DNA from 2 places in the Pelosinus sp. UFO1 genome. Region 1 is predicted to be linked to the other one. Evidence: a T-box and tRNA genes for the amino acid it is inferred to sense, from the RefSeq annotation. Region 1 holds a T-box; the other holds one or more tRNA genes.
The links. The T-box of region 1 lies ahead of leuS (leucine--tRNA ligase). A T-box ahead of a tRNA ligase gene usually reads a tRNA of that ligase, here a tRNA-Leu.
Positions count from the first base shown of each region.

Region 2: it encodes a tRNA-Leu, which carries the amino acid that the T-box ahead of leuS (leucine--tRNA ligase) is inferred to sense. The anticodon was not compared.

Region 1 is NZ_CP008852.1:2,876,720-2,882,862, forward strand. Features, by position in the region: gene leuS (leucine--tRNA ligase) at 1-2,167, opposite strand, end outside; T-box leader at 2,220-2,431, opposite strand; gene UFO1_RS13700 (hypothetical protein) at 2,549-2,944, shown strand; gene UFO1_RS13705 (hypothetical protein) at 3,022-3,453, opposite strand; gene UFO1_RS13715 (hypothetical protein) at 3,871-4,323, shown strand; gene UFO1_RS13720 (hypothetical protein) at 4,358-4,654, shown strand; gene mglC (galactose/methyl galactoside ABC transporter permease MglC) at 4,705-5,718, opposite strand; gene UFO1_RS13730 (sugar ABC transporter ATP-binding protein) at 5,736-6,143, opposite strand, start outside.
Region 2 is NZ_CP008852.1:4,007,142-4,013,284, reverse strand. Features, by position in the region: gene pgaC (poly-beta-1,6-N-acetyl-D-glucosamine synthase) at 1-120, shown strand, start outside; gene pgaD (poly-beta-1,6-N-acetyl-D-glucosamine biosynthesis protein PgaD) at 107-571, shown strand; gene UFO1_RS18980 (endo-1,4-beta-xylanase) at 741-2,486, shown strand; gene UFO1_RS18975 (flavodoxin) at 2,806-3,243, shown strand; tRNA gene UFO1_RS18970 (tRNA-Pro) at 3,655-3,731, shown strand; tRNA gene UFO1_RS18965 (tRNA-Gly) at 3,758-3,832, shown strand; tRNA gene UFO1_RS18960 (tRNA-Cys) at 3,839-3,913, shown strand; tRNA gene UFO1_RS18955 (tRNA-Leu) at 3,961-4,049, shown strand; gene UFO1_RS18950 (RluA family pseudouridine synthase) at 4,389-5,294, opposite strand; gene UFO1_RS18945 (sodium:solute symporter family protein) at 5,616-6,143, shown strand, end outside.

The sequences.
Region 1 (6,143 bases):
AACTTGATACGGTCTCCCTCACCAATCCAGGATTTAATGATATATTCTGATCTTTAATAGTATACATGGCATTTACCAATTCCATGATAGAGCTGATAGCTGTATTAAAATTAAAACGATCGCCAATGTCTTCCGTTACCTTTTTAATTGTCCCATGCAATACACGTCTAAGGTTACGTTCATCCTTAGTAAGAGTGCTACTATCATACTCAGTTTCTTCCCCTGCCATGAAAGAAGCATAATGATCAATTATACGCCATAAACGTCCTAAGAAACGATAAGAACCTTCTACTGCTTGGTCATTCCATTCTAAATCACGCTCAGGTGGTGCCGCAAATAGAATAAATAACCGGGCTGTATCCGCGCCATATTTTGCAATGATTTCCTCAGGAGATACTACATTGCCTTTTGACTTAGACATTTTAGAACCATCTTTAATAACCATACCCTGTGTTAGCAAGTTTTTGAAAGGCTCATTCACATTAATTAAACCAGCATCTTTTAATACTTTAGTAAAAAATCTTGAATACAATAGATGCAATATAGCATGTTCAATGCCGCCAATATATTGATCTACAGGTGCCCAATAGTCTGCTTTTGTAGAATCAAAAGGCGCTAACATATTCTTCGGATCTGTGTAACGCATATAATACCAAGAAGAACAAATAAAAGTGTCCATAGTATCTGTCTCACGTTTAGCAGCACCGCCACATTCAGGGCATGTGCAGTTTACAAATTCTTCTACCTTAGCTAGAGGCGAAACAGAACCTGCACTGAAATTAACATTTTCCGGTAATAAGACAGGTAACTGATCTTTAGGTACAGGTACACTACCACAGCTAGGACAATTAATAAGGGGAATTGGTGCGCCCCAATACCGCTGACGCGAAACTAACCAGTCACGTAAGCGATAATTTACACGCCGTTTGCCATAACCTTGTTCTTCCAACCATTTTGCAATTGCGACCTTCCCAGCTTCACTCTTCAATCCCGTAAATTGTCCAGAATTTACGATAACACCATCACCATCGTAGGCACCTGTCATAGATTCAATCGTTAGCTCTTGCCCTTCAGGTTGTATTACCAATTTTTTTGCTAATTTATATTTATTAGCGAATTGCCAGTCTCGTTCGTCATGTGCAGGAACGCCCATTACTGCTCCCGTACCATATTCCACTAATACATAATTAGCTACCCAAATTGGCACTTTTTCATCAGTAAAAGGATTGACTGCATACGCCCCAGTAAACATGCCTTCCTTCTCAAATTCACTAGAAGTACGACTAATTTCGCTCATATTTCTTACTTTTTCTACAAATTGACGAACAGCCTGTTCATTTTCTTTACCAGCAATAAGTTTCTCAACTAGTTTATGTTCAGGGGCTAATACCACATAACTTACCCCAAAAACGGTATCATGCCTAGTTGTATAGACAGCGATTTCTTCTTCAAAGTCAGCTACGGCAAAGGTAAACTCGGCCCCTTCACTGCGACCAATCCAATTTTCTTGCATAGTTTTGACTCGCTCAGGCCAGCCTTTTAATTCGCTAAGATCACTTAAGAGTCGATCTGCATATTCTGTTATTTTGAAGAACCATTGTTCTAATTCTTTTTTCACCACGACGGAATCACAGCGCCAACAGCAGCCATCAATTACCTGTTCATTTGCTAGTACCGTATTACAGTCATTACACCAATTTACCGCTGCTTTTTTCTTATAAGCAAGTCCTCGTTCCACGAACAGCAAGAATAACCATTGGGTCCAACGATAATAGTCAGGGTGACATGTGGCAACTTCTCTATCCCAGTCGTAGGATAGTCCCAATTCTTGTTGTTGACGGCGCATATTTGCTATATTTTCCCATGTCCATTCTGCTGGGTGAACACCATGTTTAATTGCTGCATTTTCTGCAGGCATACCAAAGGAATCCCATCCCATTGGATGAAGAACATTATAGCCTTGCATGCTTTTAAATCTAGCAATTACATCACCTATCGAATAATTGCGTACATGACCCATATGTAAATTGCCCGATGGATAAGGGAACATTTCTAGAACGTAATATTCCGGGCGCTGACGATTTAGCTCTGTCTTAAAAGTGTTGTGCTCAGCCCAGTGCTTTTGCCATTTTGATTCAATTTCCTTAGGAACATATCTTTCATTCATTAAAAAAAGCCTCCTATTTATAAAAAATAAAAAACCGCCCCTTGGCTAATTAGCCAGGGACGAGTTATACATACCCGCGATACCACCCTGATTGATAGCAACTGCCATCCTCTCAATGATTGTTAACGCTAATCAAGCGTTAGCCACTACTAATTCATGGCTACTCCTCCGCAGTGAGTTCAACTTATTTGGGATTGGCTCGCATCATCCGCCAACTGTCTGCACCACAAATAAAAGCTTACTATTCTGCCTCGTAGGACTTACACAATATTATATCCCACCCTATCTAGAAAGTCAATTAACACTATTCAGTCTATTTTTTTACCAATTGTTCTATATTCAAAAGGATAGGCATACATTTTTTCTTGGGAGGTGTATTCTGTGTATAAGTTAATCATTGGCAATATTAGAATCACTGTATCTGATGATTCGATTAGTCGCGAACAAGCTACTGCCGCTGCTAGGCAATCCATCGCAGCAGCGCAAGGGCAAGGAAAAGTTTTATCCCATATTGAAATTACTAAAGGGGAAACAGGTCTTGATATAATCCCCACAGAAAAAACAGGACATAGACAGTCACGTAAAACCATTAAGCAAAGTATGCTTGACGGTATGCAGGTAGCAATTCAAGAAAAACTCTACCCCACTGGTACCTTTAGCAATAAAGACCTTTGGTACGATGGAGATACGGGGCAGGAATGGACTGGTAATGCCGTAAGTGATGCTAGAGATGAACTTGTGAAAGCTTTTGAAAGTTGGGCTTCGACTATCAAGTAAACCAATGGCTTGAATTTGGACTGAATAAAATAATATTTGATAAGGATACCTAAAAAGAAGGTATCCTTATATTTTCGTTAAAGAGCCTGCCTTCGGGCATTTTGCATATCTAGTGCCTCAAGAGATTTTATAGAATTTTCGCGAACCTCTTTATCTTCTTCACTTTCAATCCACCCCTTAAGTAAGGTAACCACTTGCTTCATTTCCCACTCATCCCATAACACACGTCCATATAATAAAGCAACCAGTCTTCGTACTTCAGGCTGCTCAATAGTAGAAAACTCATTTATCATTATTCTTTTATATAATGTCAAAAATAAGGGTCGAACACAAGTTACTTTTTCAACCATTGTTGCAGCCTGCACCCGAATGGCAGGATCTTCATATAATATCCCTCGCATAACTTCATCAAATAGAAGCGGATCAGCAGCCGCAAGTTCGAGTAAGTTTTCTAAAAAATTATTGGATGCTTCTTTATCCTCACGTAATATTTCCCACGGAATTAACAAATTCTATTTCCTCCTCAAAAACCTTCTTTTTTTCTATAACGTATATGCAATCTTATAAAATCATAACCTTATTATAACTTGAATATTCAATAGCACTAAGAAAAAATTTACTTCTTGTGAAATGCAGAATCTATTTTCCATATGCCGTTGAAAGTTCAACAGCTGAAAACCTATTTTTCGAATATCTTCCATCATGGTAGCTATACATGGATGTAGCTGTAAAAACATTGTCTTTTTCTTTGTAATATTCGCAGGCAATTTACAAGTCTCCTGCATAGAACTCTTCAATTAATCGTTTTTTTGCTATGCATTTTCAAAAAGCTCCTATAGACGACAACTAAAAACTCATGTATACAATCACCTCGAAAACAGGTATACTAGGGCATACTGATAAAATGTAATAGGGAGACATAACTGATGCTATTTCGCAAGAAAAAAGTATATGAAGATATTTATAAATGGCGTCGTCATAATAATGGTACATGCTTTTATTGTTATGAGGATAAACCAGTAGCAGTATCCTTGGTTGGGGATAAAGGAATTTGCCAAGAATGTCTTGACCATTTTAAAGTTGGACACGCTGGTACAGATCGTCATGTCATCGCCCACCTTACAAAAGAGATCCGCAGCCATGAAGAAGCCGTTGAATGGTTAAAAAAGCATGGTGTAAAGCTAGCGCCAACTGGTTGTAATGACAAGGTCCATTATTATATGGCAATTAATAACCTTGGAACCTTCAATCATTATCACGATATTATCTATGGCACTGCTGATCTTAATACAGTAAGCAGCGATACAGCTAAGAAAATCATGGACAGCTACAATGATATAGAAATATTTAATGATGGCAGTATTCGCATTATTTATTAATTTAACTGCCACCTATCAATAGGAGGAATCATTCGTGGAACATTTACAAGATACTACTCTTAACCCTATCGTCCTATGCGAAGCTTCTTTGGTTGAAGAGATGAAACTAGCAGTAGATGCTGAAAGATTACCTACTCAATTTACCGCATTTGATGTGAAGAAATGGATGAAAAGCGATCAGATTACCAAATCTGACGGTACCCCTTATGATGAAATATCTACTGAATTATTATTAAACTATTCTAAACATACTCCGATAACACGAAAAAGAAAACTAAAGGTGTTATATTCTAGCGCAAACTCGCGGGTATTTTCATTTAACCCATTTTAACGTAAAAAAACTGGCTGCCAAGATGGCAGTCAGTTTTTTTACAAATTTATTTATTTTTTTGTAAGATACTTCCGAATATCTACAGCAACAGCAGCTACGATAATGAGACCTTTTATAATAAGCTGCCAATAAGGATTCATACCGACAAAAGTCAAACCATAATTGATAACCGTAAAAATAACTACCCCGACTAAAATACCAGGTACGGTACCAATGCCCCCTGTTGTGGATACACCGCCAACAACACAAGCTGCAATAGCATCTAATTCGTACATGTTGCCATAATTATTTGTAGCACCACCCGTTCTTGCTGCTTCCAATACACCAGCAAATCCATAAAGTGCTCCAGCAATTGCATAAATCATAACTAAGTTAAGACCAACATTAATACCCGAAACGGTTGCCGCATTCATATTACCACCAATGGCATACATGTTTTTCCCTAGTTTGGTTTTATTGAAAATAACCCAAACTATAAAGGCTACTATTAATGCTATGAGAACTATGTAGGGTATCGAATAAGGACCAGTACCAAAAGATCCTGAACCAATTATAGTAAAGTCGGATCTTAAACCGCCAATTGGCTGAGATTCGTTCGGTTTCATATCAAAATAAATCGAGTTTACACCATAGACCATTACATAAGTTCCTAACGTTGCAATAAAAGGTGGTACACTGAATTTCGCTACAATCCACCCATTTAGTAAACCAACAATAAGTCCGCCAAGTATAGCGATCACAATTGGTATCCAGATTGGAAGTTGAGGTAAGTCAGGAAAAAATCTCCGGGAATAATCTGCAACCTGCAGCATAGAACCCGACAATACTGCTGCTAAACCAACAACACGCCCTGCCGAAAGATCGACACCTGCCGTTATCAAAACAAAGCCAGCCCCAAGGGCAATAATTACTCGGGTAGAAGATTGCATTAAAATATCACGTAAGGTATTTATCGATAAAAAATTTGAATTATACACGGCAATTGCTACAATCAATACAAGCAAAACACCATATATTGCATACTGCAATAAGAACTCATTCATTTTCTTTGTATCAAAGTTCATTTTGGACCCTCCCTTGTTTACGCCATGTATAATGTTGCATGACGCATGATTTCCCGCTCTGTAGCATTCTTTTGATCAATTATTCCAGTAAGCCTTCCTTCGCACATTACCATAATTCTGTCAGACATCCCTAATATCTCAGGCATTTCTGAAGAAATCATAATGATACTCTTGCCTTGTTTAGCTAGTTCAGCAATAATCGTATAGATTTCAAACTTTGCACCAACATCAATACCACGAGTTGGTTCATCAAGAAGCAGTATATCAGGATTCATTAGTAGCCAACGGCCTAACAAGACTTTTTGTTGATTTCCACCTGATAAATTTTTAATTAACTCTCTAACAGAAGGCGTTTTTACCCGAAGCCTTTCAGCACTCTTAACTGCATCTTCTTTCATCTTCTGTTCATCAAGTAAGAAATAAGG
Region 2 (6,143 bases), 1.1 Mb from region 1:
CGGGCGATCCCCAAAGCCTTTCTAAAGAAAAAAGGCACTTCAGCAACGTGGACCAGTCCAGATAGAGGAATACGAGTGATTGATGGTGCAAGAGGAGGTAATTCTAATGGCAATCATTAATGAGCCTAAACTTCAATCAAGTAAACAGAAGGCAGCGGATAATACGATCATCACAATTGGTCTTGCTGTGTTTAGTTTTTTCCTAATCATGTTAACCCTTGCTTTATGGGGTGCTGCAGGAACGTATTTTTACAACTATCTCTTTACTCCCCAGGATGTTGAAGCAACGATAAATATGCTTATCCGTCTTACTTTAGTAGGAAGTGCTGTATTTATCATCATGCTACTTTGGTCCAAATATAATTTGGTTCGATTTGGCAGCTTAAATCGTCGTCGTGCCGTGCCACCACCCTCATTAGAAGAGACAGGCACATTGTATGCTATTGAAAGTGAGCCTGTTGCTTTGGCACAGACGTTTAAGTCGGCTACGATTGAAGTCAAGGAAGAGGGACTAGTGCTTTGCAGCTATCAAGGAAAATGTTTTTCCACAAACGCTCCTACGGCAAAATAGATTAGATAAAAAAGTTTCAGATGAATTTTAATTCTAACTAAGGTGCCAATTATCCTTAGGATCAAGTCGCTTTGGATCTTTTACTTAAGGAAAAGAGGTTTATAGCGACTTGGTTCCTGGATAATAAGGTAGTGATACTAAATGACGCAATGGAATGAGAGGTGGTATTATGGAGCGGTTAAACAAGTTATTGATAAGAATATTCTTAGGGCTAATGCTTTCAGTGATCCTTTTTAATTCACCCTCTTGCTCTGCGGCAGATTTAATTACGAATCATGATTGGCGACACTTTACTGGCGCTACCCTTACTGATAGTGGCATAGAAGTTATGCCAGTCGGCCGTATGATTGTTCCTAAGATTTCTGTTCCCAAGGAAACAAGAGATCCAGATGTGGCAGAGATGGCTAAAATGACACCAACGCCGAATCCACCAATCAACTTACGTGGCCCGATACTACAGGTAGAAGGTGATTTTACTATTTCAATCCTTATGGATGTAAGGTCTGATAAAGGAGCCTATTTAGATCTTTACGGAACATTGCCAATTATTTACGATGAATGGCGGCAAGAAGGTAAGAGGCTTCGTTTGGGAGTAAAGAATGGAGTGCTTATGGTATTTGCTTGGGATGGTAGTTTACCTGAACCAATCATTAAGAAATTTGGTGATGGGGCGGTAGGGATTGTAACAATGAGTGTGTCTAGAATAGGTGGAAATTTCTTATTTGAAATAAACGGAAAGCAAGTTGGGCGATTAGCTGATCCAGGAGTATTTAGTAATGGAGAAATTGTATTTGGAGCTGATGCAGAACAAGGCGGCGGTTTTACAATTCGTCAAATTTCAACCCAGCCTCTTTCTACAGTATCTAAAGTACAGGTTATAGACCGTGAACCACTAAAAAACTACAATGTCAGCCCTGATTCTTTGCGGGCGATTGCCTCTTCTCGGGATAAACCAATTTATATTGGTGCAGCCGTTGCGGCGATTCCGTTGGTTACAGATGAAAAGTATCAGTCTTTGGTAGGACAGGAATTTAGTATGGTTACTCCTGAAAACGATATGAAGTTTCAGTTTATCCATCCAGGTCCTAATCTTTATGCATTTAATGAAGCAGATGCTTTAGTTGAATTTGCTCAAAACAATAATATCCGCGTCCATGGACATGCTTTAGTGTGGCATGAGGCCTTGCCTAGGTGGGTAACGGAGGGGCGACGTTCGTCAGATGAAGTAAAACAAATTCTTTCTGAGCACATTCGAACTGTGGTAGGTCATTATAAGGGAAAAGTTGCCGAGTGGGATGTTGTAAATGAACCGTTGAAAGATATGGGATACAACACGAATAAGGGGCTTCGTTCCGCCAATCCTTGGTTCCAGGCTATGGGAGAAGAGTATATTGACTTTGCCTTTCGTGAGGCAAATGCAACGGATGAAAATGCTCGACTGTATTTAAATGAATATGGTATTGAGGAGCCAGGCGAGAAATTTGATGCTTTATATGCATTGGTAAAACGTCTTTTAGCTCGTGGCGTGCCAATACATGGCATTGGCTTCCAAATGCATGAGGACATGGAAGCTGGTAAATATGTCGGTTCCCAGCCTGAGCTCGTAGCGGTAAATATGCAAAAGATAGTGGATTTGGGGCTAGAGGTTCGAGTTTCTGAGATGGATGTAAATCTAAACGCAAAGCCAACGCCTCATCGATTAAATGAACAAGCCCGTGGTTTTGGTGAGATGCTGGCAATGAGTATCAGGCAAGATAAGCTGAAAAGTTTTGGGCAATGGGGTGTCACTGACCGGTATTCTTCTCTAGCACCTATGTTTGAATACTTTCAGTTAGGTAATGGATTGCTATTTGATGCTGATTATCAGCGAAAACCCTCTTATTATAGAATGAAAGAAATAATGATTGATCAATAAGCGATTAATTAAACAGCCTGCAATTTATAATAATTGCAGGCCTGTTTTTTTAGGACTCTAATTTATCCCTGTTTTTTGCCTAAGAATGTAAGCATTTTTTTGTTGACAGAAAGTAATATTGTTGTTAATATTAGCTTGTGTAATTGAGAGAAATTATCAACGAGCGAGTGGCGGAAAGTAGCATCTTCATGCCTGTTATTCGCATTTTATCGGTAAATTCCTTGCTTTATAGATGTTGAATTTAGTAATAGTGATATTTTTTTTAGAAAAATATTGATAATTAATCTCAATTGGAATTCAAGAAAATGGGGGATAAGATATGAAGAAAATTACAGTTATTTATTGGAGCGGAACAGGGAATACGAAGCAGATGGCTGAGGCCATTGCAGCAGGTGCTGCCTTAGAAGGAATTTCTGTAAATTTGCTATCTGTAGATAAAGCAAGCAAAGCTGATGTACTTACGTCGGATGCTGTGGCATTGGGCTGCTCGGCAATGGGAAATGAAGTGTTAGAAGAGATGGAAATGGAACCTTTTATTCAAGATTTGGAGGGTGAAAACTTATCTTCCATACCTTTAGTTCTGTTTGGTTCTTATGATTGGGGCGATGGACAGTGGCTGAAAGACTGGGCAGAAAGAATGGAAGAGCAGGGAGCTAAATTGGTAGCAGAAGGGTTGATGATTCACAATACTCCTGATGAGTCAGGACTTGATCTTTGCCGAAACCTAGGAGCAAAACTCGCAGCAGCAATTATTTGATGATAATGTGTTAAAAGAATATAAGGGCCCTATAGTTTAAGAATAAACTGTAGGGTTTTTCTAGTGGTATCAGAATTCATAAGTTTTTAGTTAAAAAGATTGAACCACAAAGACACAATGCCGCTATCGCGGCACACAAAGAAGATGGAATGAAATGGATAGGACCCCTTTGTGACCTTTGTGTCTTAGTGGTTCGAAAAGGACGCGTAGCGTTTTTCTTATGAGTTGGCTAAAAAAAAATTCTGAAATGACTGATTTGGTTTATTAGAAAAAAGTTGTACAAAAATAAAAAAACAAGAAGATAACCTGTTGACGTATATTTAAATGTCTGCTATAATTAGAAATCGTCACCCCAGTAAATTATTGAACAGCAATTACGGTTGTTTTTTCAATAAATGGTGATAAAAATTTCGGGGCGTGGCTCAGCTTGGTAGAGCACCTGGCTTGGGACCAGGGGGTCGCAGGTTCGAATCCTGCCGCTCCGACCATTTTGCTTTAAGACATGGTTATTAATGCGGGAATAGCTCAGCGGTAGAGCATCGCCTTGCCAAGGCGAGGGTCGCGAGTTCGAATCTCGTTTCCCGCTCCAAATTATGGCGACATAGCCAAGTGGTAAGGCAGAGGTTTGCAAAACCTTTATTCCCTAGTTCAAATCTAGGTGTCGCCTCCAATTCGATTTTTATATACTGCCTTTAACAGTTTGGCATATTAAAATATGCCGGGGTGGCGGAACTGGCAGACGCAAGGGACTTAAAATCCCTCGGAGAGTGATCTCCGTACCGGTTCGATTCCGGTCCTCGGCACCAAGTAAAAACCAAAGCATCGCAGCTATTGCGATGCTTTTTTGCGGAATCAGAAAGTATAACACTTCCTTGATTCCAAGTAAGAGCGACTAAGGCTTCTGCCTGCGTCTGAGACTTGGCCTAAGCCAAGTCTTTTCTTAATTAAAAGTTTACATAGATTTGGTGATGAGGTCGTCTTGAAACAACCGGGTGATAATTCAAAAAAGAATTATCACCCGGTTGTTTACGGAATCAGAAAGTATAACACTTTCTTGATTCCAAGTAAGAACGACTAAGGCTTCTGCCCGCGTCCGATGTCTTGGCACAAGCCAAGTCTTTTCTTATAATATCAAAATGTATAAGTTAAAAGGGATTTTCTTTTGTACAAAAGTTGACGGCCTCTAGAAAGTCCTGCGGTAGGGGTGCTTTTACTGTAATTTCCTCATTGCTTTCTACTTGTCTAAAAGTTATAGAAGCCGCATGTAAAGCTTGCCTTGGCATCCAAGACGTGCGAATTCCGTACATGGCGTCTCCTATAATCGGGTAGCCAATATGTGCTAAATGAATTCGAATTTGGTGGGTTCGACCCGTTTCTAAATGTAATTCAAGTAGTGAAACTGAGGATAATGTTTGGATGGTCTGGTAGTGAGTGACAGCATGCTCACCTTTTTCGTTTATCGCCCGTCGGTTGGCCAAGGTGGGGTGAAAACCGATTGGGGCATTAATGGTTGCAGCAGCTGGATTGACGATTCCTTTTACCAAAGCCCAATAGGTACGTTTTAAGGTTCCGGCCTTTAGTTGCTGTTCTAGGATGAATTGACTACGGGAATCCTTTGCGAAGATGATACAACCTGAAGTTTCCCTATCTAGTCGGTGTACAGGGCGAACTGTGCTTATAGTGCCTCGCTCTTTAAGCAAGTAAGCAAGATAATTTGCTAATGTACCGCTAGTGGTTTGCCCTGTAGGATGAACGAGCTGATAGGCTGGTTTATGTAAGACTAACATGGTATCGTCTTCGTAGAGTATTTCGATATGACCTTGTTCAGGTTCTACCCCATAAGACAAATCCTCAGATTGTAGGACTCGTAATGTATCTTCTGCCTTAATTTTTTTTTGCAGAAAAACTTTTTTACCATTTAAAAAAATACCCTTTTGTCTTGTCAACTTTTGAATTTTTCTTCCAGAATATTGTAAGATTTGCTTTAGGTATTCCTCAAGAGTAAAACCTGCATGCTCCTTGGATACTTTATAGGTAATAAAAGATTTCATTTGTAGGTCCTTCTTTCTATAATGAGAATTTGGAATGATTTAGTGCAATAATACAATATTTATTATGTAAATACAATGGTTCGCGGCAAGTGAGATTTGCCGTAGGGCTACACAAGTGCAACACTATACTGTGTTTACCATTTGACATAGTCTCACCATTGCTTATATAATTATTACGTAGAATAGTAGTATAGTAAGATGGTTGTATCATTTGTAGGATGGCAGGATGGTTAGAAGGGCATTGTGCACTCCTTTTGTGGAGTGTTTTTTTGTTTTTAGCCAATTTCTGTACATTACTTGTAGGAAAGTAGGATGGTAAAAATGAATATTCAACTCGTAATCATTATTCTTTATATTTGTGTTTTGTTTGGGATTAGTATTTATGTTAAACGCAGGACGGAAAGTAGTACCGGTTTTCTCTTTGCTGGACGCAAGCTTACCACACTGCTAGTGGCAACGAACATTGCGGGTACGGCGATTGGCGCAGCATCGACGATTGGTGTTGCAGAAAATGCCTATCAATATGGTATTGCTGCTGGATGGTACAATGTAGCCTGGGCTGCAGGAGCTGTATTAATGGCAATGGTGGCAGCAGAAAAGTACCGGGAGATGGATTGTACGACGATACCGGAATTATTTGAACGTTATTATGATAAAAAAGGGCGAGCAATTAGTGTTTTAGGAATGATCACCATTCAGTTGGTGATTACCTCACTTCAATATCTTGCGGGCGGAGCTATCTTGTCTTCGCTTTTACCTGGTATATTTTCCTTCCAGGGGGGCATGATAACCAGTGCCATAGTATTTATTGGCACGACATTGATTGGTGGCTTATGGTCATCAGGTTTG